3 regions of the Jeotgalibacillus sp. 10bf12 genome follow, and region 3 is predicted to be linked to each of the others. Evidence: predicted binding sites of a transcription regulator. Region 3 holds the regulator's gene; each other region holds the start of a gene.
The links. The regulator LexA, encoded in region 3, represses DNA repair genes until DNA is damaged. The targets are predictions, from matches to a motif close to CGAACATATGTTCG.

Region 1: the regulator LexA is predicted to act here: its motif matches at 1,444-1,457, upstream of DH10bf12_RS08395 (Y-family DNA polymerase).
Region 2: the regulator LexA is predicted to act here: its motif matches at 3,452-3,465, upstream of uvrB (excinuclease ABC subunit UvrB).

Annotation. Positions count from the first base shown of each region.
Region 1 covers NZ_CP200276.1:1,588,820-1,593,979, reverse strand. The annotation lists gene DH10bf12_RS08395 (Y-family DNA polymerase) at 97-1,377, opposite strand; gene DH10bf12_RS08390 (S8 family peptidase) at 1,796-3,064, shown strand; gene DH10bf12_RS08385 (response regulator) at 3,269-3,631, shown strand; gene DH10bf12_RS08380 (GNAT family N-acetyltransferase) at 3,749-4,222, opposite strand; gene DH10bf12_RS08375 (hypothetical protein) at 4,582-4,743, opposite strand; gene DH10bf12_RS08370 (hypothetical protein) at 4,974-5,160, shown strand, end outside.
Region 2 covers NZ_CP200276.1:3,315,673-3,320,832, reverse strand. The annotation lists gene DH10bf12_RS17405 (S41 family peptidase) at 1-810, shown strand, start outside; gene DH10bf12_RS17400 (hypothetical protein) at 926-2,089, shown strand; gene DH10bf12_RS17395 (HD domain-containing protein) at 2,397-3,035, shown strand; gene DH10bf12_RS17390 (CsbA family protein) at 3,067-3,312, shown strand; gene uvrB (excinuclease ABC subunit UvrB) at 3,607-5,160, shown strand, end outside.
Region 3 covers NZ_CP200276.1:2,412,188-2,417,347, forward strand. The annotation lists gene glnA (type I glutamate--ammonia ligase) at 1-573, shown strand, start outside; gene DH10bf12_RS12485 (alpha/beta fold hydrolase) at 671-1,552, shown strand; gene lexA (transcriptional repressor LexA) at 1,616-2,236, opposite strand; gene yneA (cell division suppressor protein YneA) at 2,395-2,727, shown strand; gene DH10bf12_RS12500 (YneB family resolvase-like protein) at 2,740-3,387, shown strand; gene DH10bf12_RS12505 (DUF896 domain-containing protein) at 3,461-3,694, shown strand; gene tkt (transketolase) at 3,816-5,160, shown strand, end outside.

The DNA of each region.
Region 1 (5,160 bases), 820 kb from region 3:
CATTTTTCGTTAGAGGAAGTATTGCTTTGCAGCGAAGACTACGTCTGCCCTCCCCCCTCGCTCTTCACTTAATATATCCTCTGCATACATTCATATTCAACTCATCGACTCCTTCTTCGAAATATGCCCGCCAATTAATCTGGATCTTCTTCTCGTTGTCCCGCCCTCTGTATAGGAAATAGCTCTGAGCAGTGCAGTGGAGCCGAAGCGCTGTCGTACGTCGTCCATGACGTAGCCAAGACGGTGCACTTTTTCGCGGCCGGGATTGAACAGATCCAGCTGCAGCGCTGAATCATCTGCCAGATTAGTTAATGAAATAGAAATCTTTCTGACTGGAAATGGCTGCAGGTTTTCATGGAGGATCTCAAGGCATACCTCGTAAATTTCCATCGTAATCGACGTCGGTTTATCCAGTGACTTTGAGCGGTGGAATGGTTTGATTGGTGTGCGCTTGCTGTAGCCAACTCCTAAATGAATCGTACGACCGCCTAGATGTTTGTTCCTCGCTCTTCTTGCTACTTCCTCACACATTTCAAGCAGCACTGCTTCAATTTCTTCTATTTTATTGTAGTCTCTGAGAAGGATCTGACTCTTTCCATAGCTCACCTGTCCCTGAATAATTGGTGCGCCGATCTCTGAGCGGTCAATTCCGTGTGCGTGATAATACAATTGATTGCCCATCACGCCAAAAATTGATTCAAGATGACTGAGATCATGGGCTGCAAGGTCACCAATTGAATAAATCCCCATCCGGTTCAAGCGTTTTTCAAGCTGGCGTCCAATTCCCCACATCGCTGAAAGAGGCTGGAGCGGCCAGAGTTTCTTTGGAATATCCTCAAACGTCCATTCACAGATCCCTTTCTTTTTCGCTTCAAGATCAAGACAAAGCTTGGCGATCAGCATATTTGGTCCGATTCCGATTGCACACGGCAAACCAAATTCACGCATCATATCATCAGAGATCATTCGTGCGACAGCATGCGGTCCTCCCCACAACGAAGAAGTACCATCCACCTGAATAAAACTTTCATCCACGCTGTAAACGTGTATATTTTCTTTTGGAACGAACCTTGTAAAAATCTTCGTTATTTCAGTGGACAGCCTGAGATACTGTCCCATATCCGGTTCAATTAATTGAAGATCAGGTATGTCGGGGATCTCATGACGTCTTGTGCCGGTTCTGATACCATGCTCACTTTTCGCACGCGGAGAAGCGGCAAGCACGACACTGCCCTTTTGCTCCTGGTTGCCGATGATCGCAATCTTACATGTCAAAGGATCCTGACCAAGTTCAACTGCTGTGCAGCTTGCATAAAAGCTTCTCATATCCACGCAAAGAATTTCTTTTTTCTTTTCAAGAGAATAGTCAACTTCCATCACCCTCACTCCTCTATTCAGCGTAAGTTTCTTTTAATACTATTACCCACTTTTAAGAAAATTATACGAACAAATGTTCTTTTTATCAATTAGAATTTTAAAAATAAATGCAGATATACAATAATGATTAAAGGATGAAATGTAAAGTTATAGAAAAATAATCCTTTTAAAACCACTTTTATTCAGCCTTATAAAATTTTTATACAAAAAAACAGATATGACTCCGGCGCTTTTTCTGAAATTTTCCCAACCCGCATAGGAGGCAATCCCCCACACTCCGTACAAACCCTTACAAATAAAGGGTTTTATACCCCTTTGCCGTATCCTCCTCTCTTCAATTTTCCCGATAAACAAGACCCGCGGCTTTTGTTAGGATGAGTCTATTCACAAAATATTTAGACAAAAGGAGTCGAAGGAATTGAAAAAGTCGAGAAGTGTCATGATGAGTTTATTATTAGCAGCAAGCCTGGCAGTACCAGCGGGGGCAAGTGCAGCACCTGATCAACAGTCTAACAACGCTGAAAAGTTCCGCGTATATGTAGAGGTATCAGGAGAATCAGCTAAAAAAACGAAAGAGTCATTGCAAAAACAATATGATTCTCGCTGGGAACTGAGCGCGAATGGATTTTCAACTGACATGAACGAGGCGCAATTCAAAGCCCTTCAAAACAATAAGAATCTGAAACTGACAAAAGTGGACGAGGTGTCAGTTGATGCACTCAGAGGCAATGAAAATGTAACGACTGCATTCTCTGCACCGGCTGACCAGACACCATGGGGCATTGAAGCAATCTATAATGATGCTAATGTTACTGCAACATCAGGTGGTTCAGGCATCAATGTAGCAGTACTTGATACAGGTGTATTCACGGGGCACCATGACCTTCAGGGAACAGTTGAGCAGTGTAAAGACTTCACACAGGCGACTCCGCTTGTAAACGGATCATGTAATGATGTGGATGGTCACGGTACACACGTTGCAGGTTCTGTACTTGCAGATGGCGGTAGTGACGGTTCAGGCGTATACGGTGTTGCACCGGATGCAGATCTTTGGGCATACAAAGTACTTGGAGATGACGGTTCTGGTTACTCAGATGATATCGCAGCGGCAATCCGCCACACAGCTGATCAGGCTGTTGCAACCGGCACAAAAACAGTGATCAACATGTCTCTTGGTTCATCAGGAAACAGCCCATTAATTGAAGATGCAGTAAACTATGCATATGGTAAAGGCGTTCTGGTAGTAGCAGCAGCTGGTAACTCAGGCTTCCGCGCTGGTTCAATCGGCTACCCTGGTGCACTTCAAAATGCAGTTGCAGTTGCAGCACTTGAGAATAGATTTGAAAACGGTACATACCGTGTAGCTGATTTCTCTTCAAGAGGCGTTCGTAACGGTGCTGGCGACTACCTGATCCAGGAAGGTGACGTTGAAATTTCTGCTCCAGGTGCAGCAATCTTCTCAACTTGGCCAAATGGCGGTTATAACACAATCAGCGGTACATCAATGGCATCTCCACACGTAGCAGGACTTGCAGCTAAAGTATGGGCAGAAAACCCAGGTTTCTCTCACGTCCAGCTTCGTACTGAGCTTCAAAACCGCGCGAAAGTAAATGATATCCTCGGCGGACGCAGCTCTTCTGTTGGTGACGACATAGCTTCTGGATTTGGTTTTGCGAAAGTGAATTAATTGAGAAAGCGAAGTCCGGTTAATTAACTCGGATTTCGCTTTTTTATGTTAAAGGATCTCACCTAATCACCTTAGCTCTCCTTACTTCTGCTATCTCTGCATACATAACAAAAACCAAATATGACTTGTTTTTCACTTCTATCTAGTTCAAGATATTATTTAAATAACATTTTTATTTAGGCGTATTGTCTGGGAGGTCGTACGATGAAAATTCTAATCGCTGATGATGAAAAGTTTTCAAGAATGCTGATTAGCGACACGCTGGAAGAATTAGATGCTGAACTGGACTTTGCTTCAGATGGCCAAGAAGCTTTAGAAAGACTGAAGAATGAGGAATACCATATTTGCGTGATTGATAACATTATGCCAAAGCTGTCTGGTATTGAAGTAGTAGAAAATCTGTCGCGCGATCACTTTCCTAAACATATTATTATGTTAACCGCAATGACGCAGCAGAAAGATCAGGAAAATGCACGTAAATGCGGGATCAACCATTTTATCACCAAACCGTTTAGCCCGGTGAAGTTAAAATCTTTAGTTCAACAGCTTACTGTGGGAATGAAGTAAAAAAACTTTAATGATAGATATACGACCGTTAAAGTTTTAACACTACACAACTAAATAAACTGCAGAAGAGAAGCTTGAAAATAAAGCTTCTTTTTTAATGAAGAAATTTATCAGTTACTACAACAAAATCTCCATTCTTCTGCTTTTCGTTTTCATCCCAACCCTCTGATAAAATTCAATGGCAGCTGTATTTTCATCCAATACACCTAACTCAATACTATCTACTTTAAGACTTCTTCCTAAATCAAAAACGTATTCAGTCAGCTTCTTTCCGATTCCCTTATTTCTATGTATCTCAGCTACACATAAGCTTTGGATTAATAATACTGTCCTTGCTTTGACAAACGTATTCTCAAGGACCTCTTCTTCCTTCGTTACAATCACACCGGCTATGTCAGTGTCTATGCAGGCCACGAAGATATGCTGTTTGTCATTTATCAATTGATTTTCAAAAAAGCCCCTTTCAACCGGTGTCTCATTTTCTTTATATACATCCGGCCTCATCAAAACGTGAAATTCATGAACCTGTCTGAACAAAGGTATTAATGCATCATAATCATGTTGCTGTGAACGTCGAATAGATAGCGCCAAGCTTACTCCCCCTTATGTAGATGTTAAACTTTTTTAAAATAAATCAGCTCCGGATCACCTTTATCAAGATTTTCTATGATCCCGTGGAGTGCCATTCGCAAAAGGTGTGCACCGGTCAAACACAATATTATAGGCAGAATCAACATTGTGTGTAACCCCGTCATGACGAGTGTGTTTTACAGTTGGTTTAGACATTGGTTTCTCCTTATCAAATGAAATTAGAACTGACTTTAAAATTAATAAGAGTGATTACACTTAATTTTAGTCCCCTGTTTCAGATACAAATTATGTAGGAATTGCATTCAACTCAGTTTTATAATTTTGAGCTGCATATTTAAAATCGTTTTTTACAGGAAGATTTAACTGGTCACGAACCAGCTTACAATAAATAAAACTCCGGCAGTTGCCCAGGTCCAAAAATGAATTCGTGAAGATTTTTTATTATCCATATTTCTTGTGATCAAAGTTAACGTCACTCCAACAACAACAAGAACAATCAGTGGTAAAAACCAAAAATCCATATGTTATCACCCCTTTATATAGCGAGAACTTACTAGTACCAATTATTTCAAAACAGAAACTTTAACTCAACCTTTATTTAACTAATTAAATTCTTAAAAACACCTAATCAGTATTCATTATTCCGCCCAAAAAGCATCCTATAAAAGGAGAAATGATACAATCTGTTTAGCTTAACTCAAGATTAATTACATATCTGATCATCAATTTTAAAAGATAAGGAGACGATTCTATGGAAATCATCCCACTAACTGCATTCTTTTTCACCGTATACGTCATCATGATGATCACCGTATATTCTATTATCAAAATCTCCAGACTCGCCTATAAGCGCAAAGAAATCAATTTAGCTCAGTACAAAATCTGTGTAACCTCCTCGATAGCCGGTGGAATTTCATTCGCACTGACTGTACCGATGA
Region 2 (5,160 bases), 900 kb from region 3:
GCAAAGGCCGGGTACATAGAAATTAAAACGTTCGGTGAGGGAACAGGCAAGGATGTCAAAGCTGCGTTAGCTGACCTTGAGAAGGAAGAGTTGTCCGGATTAATTATTGATGTAAGAGGAAATCCGGGTGGCTTACTCTCGAGTGTTGAGGAAGTACTGGGCAATTTTATAACAAATAAAAAACCGTTTATGTATGTGGAAGAGCGCTCAGGTAAAAGAGAAGCTTTGACTTCGGCTTCTGAAAGTAAAAAGGAGTATCCGGTAGTCGTCTTAATTGATGAAGGCAGCGCTTCAGCTTCAGAAATTCTTGCAGCAGCCATGTACGAAGTGGAAGGCTATACGCTGATTGGCACGAAAACATTTGGTAAAGGAACCGTACAGCAGTCACTTGAGCTTGGCGACGGGAGCCAGATGAAGCTGACTGTGTCCAAATGGCTCACACCGGATAAGCGCTGGATCCATCGTAAAGGCATTCAGCCAACTTTAGAGGTTGTCCAGCCTGAGATCTTTGAGCTGTCCCCGGTACAATCATCCATCGTCCTGAAAAAAGGCATGAATGATGAAAGGGTCGCTTCACTTCAAAGACTGCTCGATGGACTCGGCTACGAAATGGACCGCACTGATGGCTACTTCAGTGGACAGACTGAAAAAGCGATCCGTGATTTTCAGAAAAAATCGCGTCTGAAAGAAACAGGCGAAGTGAATACGTCGACTTTAAAAAAGCTGGAATCAACACTTGAGCTCTATAAAAAGAATCCAAATCACGATCATCAGCTGCAGTCTGCAATCGAATTTATTGCAAAGCATTAAAAATTCCGCCCGGTGCGCATAAATAAACATGTGCACCGGGCGAAATTCCTATACTGTGAACCTCTCAGGTCTGATACAATTAATACAAGAATTTGTTATCGACCGGGGGGATCGTATGTTCAATCAATGGTTAAATGAAATGCCCGGTGCGCTGCTGGGTCTGTTAAATCCAGTGCTGATCATTGGCGTGATCGCAGCAATTGCTGCAGGAACTGTCAGATTGAAAAGAGAACGCAGGGACGTCAGAACAGCGGTCAAACCGTGGTACATAGAATTACTCAGTTTTTTTGGTGTTTCTCTGGCAGTTGGACTTGTTTTATCAGCTGTCATCAGCGGAGCTGGGATCGTAATTGATACATTCTGGATTTATGCAGTCAGTCTCGTCATGATTTTAGCTGCAGTCACAGGCCAGTTCAGACTTTTATCTGCAGGGTTTTTATTTCCTTTTGTGCTCGCAGCAATCATTGGTCTCGATCGTTTTAATGTAACGCTTCCTGACCTGGTGCCTTCATTGCCTGAAGTATTTACAGCTGCAGGAATCCTTATGGGGTTACTGCTGATTGCTGAAGGGCTAATGATTCAGCTGAACTCAGTCAAACAGACGTCACCCCGCTTAGTACGGACGCCACGCGGGATGAAGGCAGGCGCATTTTTTACTAAGAGAATCTGGCTTGTACCATTACTGATTCCTGTACCAAATGGACTGATTAATGAAGCAGGCTGGTGGCCGCTCATCGGTTCAGGTGATACGTTCTCGCTGCTGATTTTCCCGGCTATACTCGGTTATCAGTTAACGGTTGTCCATGACCTGCCAAAAAGTATCTTACAGTCAACCGGTTCTCAGGTAGTATGGCTTGGCGTACTTTCTGCTGTAATCGCAGCGGGTTCGCTCTGGGCACCATATCTGATCTACGCAGCGTTTGGCATCGCTTTTGCTGGCAGACTGTTCATTCTGCTTAAAACACGTGCAGTCTGCAGAAAATCCGGCTTTCACTTTCTGAACGGAGACAAGGGCGTCATGATTATTGATGTGCTTCCTGACACGCCGGCTGCAAAAATGGGTCTGGCACGTGGTGAAATGGTTCATAAGGTGAATGGTATTGTCGTCAGGAACGAGCGTGAATTTTATGAAGCGGTTCAGAAAAGCCGTGCGCACACTAAGCTTGAAGTGTACAATCATGCAGGCGAAATCCGCTATACGCAGGCTGCCTTGTATGAAGGTCAGCACTATCAGCTTGGTTTGATTTTAATTGAAGATCGTAAACGTGAGACAGCCTGAGTAATCGGGCTGTTTTTATTTTGGCCCAGCTGCATCGAATAATGAGAAAGATGATTGAATAAATTTGATTGATGATAGATAAAAGTTAAAAGGTGTAAGAATGAACTATATGCAAAGCGGCTGAGGCTGAATTGACAATAAACCTGATCGAATAAAATAAAAGGTGATGGAATAACAATCAAAGGTGACTAAATAAAACAACCTCCCCGCTCTCCACCCAAATCCTTTAGCAAAATTTTCACATATTATGTATTGTACTTTACACACTGTGAATGCTACGATTAGCTAAAATTAACGGGGTGAGCTTATGGGGATTCATCATTATTTTAAAAGTTTATCGGATATGGAAAAGCTTTACCGCTGTCCCGGCAAGTTTAAATACAATGAACACACAGTTGCCGCTCATTCATTTAAAGTGACAAAGATTGCCCAGTTTCTCGGAACAGTTGAAGAGCACCACGGTAAAACCGTCAATTGGAAAAACCTTTACGAGAAAGCGTTGAATCATGATTACCCTGAGATTTTTACGGGTGATATCAAAACGCCGGTTAAATACGCATCCTCTGAACTAAACCGTCTGTTCAGTGAGGTTGAGGAGGAAATGGCGCACCGGTTCGTGCAGACAGAATTTCCTGAGGAGTATCAGTCGATTTACCTTGCGCGTTTTAAAGAGGGGAAGGATCGCACGCTTGAAGGGAGTATTTTATCTGTCGCGGATAAAATTGATCTGCTGTATGAATCATTTGGTGAAATACAAAAAGGAAACCCTGAGCCGATCTTTCTTGAGATCTATCAGGAGGCATTATCCACCATCCTGAAGTTCAGCGAAATGACGAGCGTGGCGTTTTTCCTCGAGAGTGTGCTGCCTGATATGCTCGCTGAAAAGTTTATTCCTCACTCAGAATTAAGCAAAATAACGGAAAATCTTATTGCAGCATCAAAATGAGTTCAGTATGATTGTATCGTGAGGTGATGAAATGGGCACAAAAATTCTAATGGCCATGTTTCTTCCAGCATTACTCGTTATCCTATTTACCCGAATCACATACAGCCGCACTATTGCAATGCTGCTGACCATTGCACTGATTGCCGGCTCTTCTTATAAAGGCTATACAGGCAGCTGGTATGTCATCATTGTCGATGCAGCTTCACTGACACTCGGTCTCTGGTACGTCAACCGATATATGAAGAACTACACAGAAAAACAGCGCGGAATCGCATAGATTCGGCGCTGTTTTTTATTGGGATAGTGGAGTTGTCGCTTTGTATACTGAGAATCTAGCAATCCCCGCCGCCAGAATGTATTGATCCGTCCTCCAACATGTCTCAAACCCTCTCAACCACACCACTAAAAACCCACCGGGAATGTATGTTCGCTTTTTGCTGTTATTTTTAATCTCATGGTGGTAAACTAGTTGAGACAATTAATTTGCTTAAAACCCTGTTTCATTTCATCATAAAGGGTATGAATATAGAAGAAGGTTTTATCGGAAAGATTTATAGGAGGCGTTGAAAGAATGGTGCAGGAATTTGATTTGCAATCAAAATATCAGCCGGCGGGGGATCAGCCTGCTGCAATTAAGAAGCTTGTAGAGGGTGTTGAAAAGAAGAAGCGGCATCAGACACTGCTTGGTGCGACTGGTACAGGGAAGACCTTTACGGTTTCGAATGTTGTACAGGAAGTGAAAAAACCAACGCTGGTCATTGCCCATAACAAAACGCTTGCCGGACAGCTTTATAGTGAGTTTAAAGAGTTCTTCCCAAATAACGCTGTTGAATATTTTGTCAGCTATTATGATTATTATCAGCCTGAAGCTTACGTGCCTCAGACCGATACGTTTATAGAAAAAGATGCAAGCATCAATGATGAAATTGATAAGCTGCGTCACTCAGCGACATCTTCACTGTTTGAGCGTGATGATGTCATTATTATCTCGTCCGTTTCATGTATTTATGGCTTAGGTTCGCCGGAAGAATATAAAGAACTCGTTGTTTCACTTCGTGTCGGAATGGAAATTGAACGGAACCAGCTGCTTAGAAGACTCGTTGACATTCAGTATGAGCGCAATGATATTGCTTTTACCCGCGGAACGTTCCGTGTGCGCGGGGATGTAGTTGAAATCTTCCCTGCTAAAAATGATGAGCACTGTATTCGCGTAGAGTTTTTCGGTGATGAAATTGACCGGATCAGAATGGTGGATGCCCTGACAGGCGAAATTCTTGGTGATCGCGATCATGTGGCAGTATTCCCGGCATCCCACTTCGTCACGCGTGAAGAAAAAATGCGTGTCGCAATTGAAAACATTGAAAAAGAGCTTGAAGAACAGCTGAAGATCATGAAGGAAGAAGATAAGCTGCTTGAAGCGCAGCGCCTTGAACAGCGTACGCGCTATGATCTTGAGATGATGAGGGAGATGGGCTTTTGTTCAGGGATTGAGAACTACTCAAGACACCTGACACTGCGCGAAGCAGGTGCAACGCCTTATACACTGCTGGATTACTTCCCGGATGATTTTCTTTTAGTCATTGATGAATCACACGTAACGCTCCCTCAGGTACGCGGAATGTATAACGGGGACCAGGCGAGGAAGAAAGTGCTTGTAGATCACGGCTTCCGTCTTCCTTCCGCGATGGATAACCGCCCATTGAAATTTGATGAATTTGAAAAGCATGTGCATAATGCCATTTATGTATCAGCAACACCGGGTCCATACGAAATGGAGCACACTGATGAAATGGTTGAGCAGATCATTCGTCCAACCGGGCTGCTAGATCCAACCGTTGAAATCCGCCCGAGTGAAGGTCAGATTGATGACCTGCTTGGTGAAATCCAGGAGCGGATTGCGAAAAATGAACGAACGCTGATCACAACTCTGACGAAAAAAATGTCTGAGGATCTTACTGATTATCTGAAGGAAATCGGCATTAAAGTTCAGTATCTCCATTCAGAAATAAAGACGCTTGAGCGGATTGAAATCATCAGAGATCTGCGGGTTGGTAAATATGATGTGTTAATCGGAATCAACCTTTTACGTGAAGGACTGGATATTCCTGAAGTGTCACTTATTACA
Region 3 (5,160 bases):
AAAAACTCATTCTTTGATGAAAATGCTGATAAGCAGCTGAGTGAAACAATGAAGCAGTTCATGGCTGGTATTCTTAAGCACGCTTCAGGGTTTACAGCAGTTACGAACCCTACTGTTAACTCATACAAGCGCCTTGTGCCAGGTTATGAAGCACCTTGTTATATCGCATGGTCTGCAAGAAATCGTAGTCCGTTAGTGAGAATTCCTGCTTCCCGCGGAATGAGTACACGTGTCGAAGTACGTTCAGTTGACCCTTCTGCTAACCCGTATCTTGCTATGGCAGTTATGCTTAAAGCAGGTCTTGATGGGATCAAAAACGGTCTGACTCCACCTGAATCTATTGACAGAAACATTTATGTAATGGATAAAGAAGAGCGTGAAGCAGCAGGTATTAAAGATCTGCCTGGTACACTATTTGCAGCACTTGAAGAGCTTAAGAAGGATCAGGTCATTATCGATGGACTTGGCGACCATATCTTTGAGCACTTCGTTGAAGCAAAAGAAATCGAATGGGATATGTTCCGCACACAGGTTCACCCATGGGAGAGAGAACAGTATTTAGAAATGTATTAATCATTCAGAAACCGGAAGCTGTTCAGCTTCCGGTTTTTTTATGTATAAGGACACTTTTTAAAAAAAATGGGTATATCAAATAGAGGGGGGGATTTTCATGGCAGACACATATAGAGGTTTTAAATCAAAAGAAGGATATAAGAAATATTCGAACGCACAAGATAAAGTAATGGAATTATGGGATATCCCTTATGAAGAAAACACTATTGACACCTCATTTGGAGATGTATCAGTCTTAACTTGTGGTGACCAGGATAAAGAACCGATTATATTTTTTCATGCTTTTGGTTTTAGTTCAGCTGAATGGTATGCAGTAGCCAACAACCTTATAGGCGATTACAGATTATATTTTGTTAATGTACTCGGAGAATTTAATCATAGCAACACGAAAGAACATCTAAATGAACGTGAAGATTACAGTACATGGATTACTGAGCTGTTTGATGCCTTAAATCTTGCAAGTGTTACAATCGTAGGGCATTCAAACGGCGGGTGGCATGCACTGAATTATGCCATTCTAAAACCTGATCGTGTTAAATCACTGATTGTTTTGTCGCCTGCTGCTTCAATCAAAAGAATGAACTTATCTTTCTATTCAAGACTTATGCTGACTAATCTGATTCCCCGGGAGTCAGTGATTGTTAATCATTTTTGCAGGTGGCTGACTGTGAGAAGGCGAGACGAACATGAAAAGCTTTTTAAGCTTTACTATATTGGTCAAAAATATGTCAGCTGGGAATATGTCATGACACCGCCGAAAATGTTTAAAAAAGAAGAACTTGCATCGCTGATGATGCCAGTAAATATTGCAGTCGGCCGCGAAGAAGTGATATATGATCCTTTTAAACTGCTGGAAAAAGCAGAGGATAAGATCAGAACCTGTAAAACTCATATGTTTGAAAGCGGCGGGCATATGCTACCTATAGAATGTCCAGAGGAAGTTGCAATTTATATAAAGAAAGTGTTATCAAACCGGTAATATATCTGGGGAAAATTAAAAAAGCTGAACGCTTTGACGATTATGTCAAAGCGTTCAGCTTTTTTAATGAACCTGTCTGTATACCCCTACAACTTTTCCGAGTATGGATACATTATTAAGAATAATTGGTGCCATAGAGGAATTTTCCGGCTGTAGTCTGACAAAGTCTTTTTCTTTAAAGAAACGTTTAACAGTTGCTTCATCTTCATCAGTCATTGCAACAACAATATCACCATTGTTAGCAGTGTTTTGTTGTTTAACAATTACAAGATCCCCGTCTAAAATTCCTGCTTCAATCATAGAATCTCCCATGATCTCCAACATGAACACGGCGTCATCTGAAGATGCAAGCCTTTCAGGAAGAGGAAAATATTCTTCTACATTTTCAATTGCAGTAATAGGTGAGCCTGCTGTTACTTTACCAACGAGTGGTACATTGACTACGCGTTGAGTTGGAATTTTTTCCTCTTCTAGAGAAATAACTTCAATTGCTCTTGGTTTTGTAGGATCTCTTCTGATTAATCCTTTACTCTCAAGTCTTGCAAGATGTCCGTGCACCGTAGAGCTTGAAGCTAAACCAACAGCAAGTCCGATTTCACGGACGGAAGGCGGATAACCTTTATCCTGAACTTCACGTTTTATAAAGTTTAATATATCAAGCTGGCGTTTTGATAATTTCTTCATATTGCAGCACCTCTTTTCAGTTAAAAACTTTTCTAAATTATAGCATATGGTTTTTAAAAATACAAACATAAGTTCGATTTTTATGTTGACCAAAACAAATGTTCGTATTATACTCGAATTAACAAAAGCGAACACATATTCGATGGAGGCGATCAATAATGACTGCATTGTGGAGAAAATATTCATTTGTTATTCTATTCGTGGTGACTGCACTTTTTTTCAGCTTATTTCTTGTTTTTACTAATACAGCTAATAGTGATGCAACGTATGCAGAAATTACAGTGCAAAAAGGGGACACGCTTTGGGCGTATGCTGAAGAATACGCCAGCCATACTTCTATGACGCCTGAGGGGTTTATAGAATGGGTAACCGAACATAACGGGCTGTCCTCACATCTGATCGTGGCAGGAGAACAGCTGGAGCTCCCTGTACCCGAGGAGGCGTTTAAATTCAGTGATGACGCGATTCACCTGGCATCTGATCGGAAATAAGGAGTGATCGTGTTGAAAGTAATTATTTACTGCAGAGTCAGTACTGAAAAAGAAACTCAGGAAACTTCACTTTCCCGGCAGGAAGATGAATTGAAAATTCTTGCTGATAAAATGAACTATCAGGTCGTTTCGATTATCAGTAAAAAAGAAAGTGGATATGACCTGGATCGTGAAGGTGTTTTTGAACTGCTTGATCATGTACGTTTATATGAAGCAGAAGGTCTTTTGATTCAGGATGAAACCCGGATAGGACGCGGAAATGCAAAGATCGCATTGTTACACACGCTCCAAAAAGAAGGAATAAAGATATATACAATCGCTCATGATGGTGAATTGCAGCTGTCTGAATCAGATTCAATGATCCTGCAGATTGTCAGTATGGTTGAGGAGCATCAGAGAAAACTTCATAACCTGAAGATAAAAAGAGGGATGAAGCGGGCAGTTGAAAAGGGGTTCAAACCTCACAAGAATCTGAAAAATCGCGGGAATAAAGAAGGAAGAGAAAAGATAGAAATCCCTGTAGATGAAATTGTAAGACTGCGCGGTAACGGTCTAACATTCCAGGAGATTTCATCTGTTTTACGCGGGCTGGGTCATCCGGTTTCCAAAGCGACTGTTCATAGAAGGTATACTGAATATATGGATTCAGAAGCGAAGTAAACATATTACTTGTCAAACTTTCCCCTTTCTTTTAACATACATAGAAGCTTACCTGAAAGAAAGGGTGAAAGACATGTTATCTAATGAGAAAATTAAAAGAATTAATGAACTGTCAAAAAAATCAAAAGAAGATACGCTAACAAAGATTGAAGCTGAGGAACAAAGGGCTTTGAGACAGGAATATTTACAGGCATTCAGAGGTTCAATGAAACAGACCATTGAAAATGTGACTGTTGTTGACCCGGAAGGTAAAGATGTAACGCCACAAAAGCTCAAGGATGCAAAAAGCAGGAATAAAATGAACTAATTATCTCCCTATATAGCCCACGGATCTAGAGAATTATGATTAAAAGAAGAGATGTTTGTACATCTCTTCTTTTTTTTTGTACAATAAGACGTATCACGTGAGTTTAGAGAGGATGTAGATGATGTTTAACAAGACAGACGACTTAGCAATTAACACAATCAGAACTTTATCAATTGATGCAATTGATAAAGCGAACTCCGGTCATCCGGGACTGCCAATGGGGGCTGCTCCATTTGCATATACCCTATGGACTCAATTTATGAATCACAACCCGAAAAATCCAGACTGGTTTGACCGTGATCGTTTTGTACTTTCAGCAGGACACGGCTCTATGCTTCTTTACAGCCTGCTGCATCTTTCCGGATATGATTTATCACTTGATGAAATTAAGAACTTCAGACAATGGGGATCTAAAACGCCAGGTCACCCTGAATACAAACATACGAAAGGCGTAGAGGCAACTACTGGACCGCTTGGACAGGGAATTGGTATGGCTGTAGGAATGGCAATGGCTGAAAAGCATTTAAGTGCCAAGTACAACCGTGAAAACCATAATGTAGTTGACCATTATACTTATACATTATGTGGTGATGGTGACCTGATGGAAGGTGTTTCTTCTGAAGCGGCTTCTCTTGCAGGACATCTTCAGCTTGATAAATTGATCGTTCTTTATGATTCAAACGATATCTCCCTTGACGGCGATCTTGACCGCTCGTTTTCGGAGAGTGTTAAAAAGAGATTTGAATCATATAACTGGCAGTATATCCGCGTAGAAGATGGTAATGATGTAGCTGAAGTTGCAGATGCAATTAAAGAAGCCAAAGCTGATACAAGCCGTCCTACGATGATTGAAATTAAAACTGTGATCGGTTTCGGTTCACCTAACAGAGCTGGTACTTCAAAAGCACACGGTGCTCCACTAGGTACAGACGAAGCGACACTTGCTAAAGAAGCTTACCAATGGGAAGCAGAAGAGGCATTTTATGTGCCAGATGAAGTCTATAAGCGTTTTGAAGAGCTTGTTGTTCAAAATGGCAGTGAGAAAGAGAAAGATTGGAATGAAAAGTTTCAAAGCTACAAATCTGCTTATCCTGAATTAGCGCAGGAGCTTGAAGATGCGATTAACGGAAAACTGGCTGACAATTGGGATCAGGATCTTCCTGTATATGAGGAAGGTAAATCACTTGCAAGCCGTGCATCTTCAGGAGAGGTATTAAATGCGATCTCTAAAACTGTGCCAACATTGTTCGGAGGTTCAGCAGACCTTGCTGGATCTAATAACACGATGATGAAAGATGAAGCTGACTTTACTCCGGAAACGCCAGATGGCAGAAATATCTGGTTTGGTGTACGCGAATTCGCAATGGGCACTGCTTTAAACGGTATGGCGCTTCATGGGGGACTACGTGTGTATGGTGGTACATTCTTCGTGTTTAGTGACTATGTCAGACCTGCCATCAGATTAT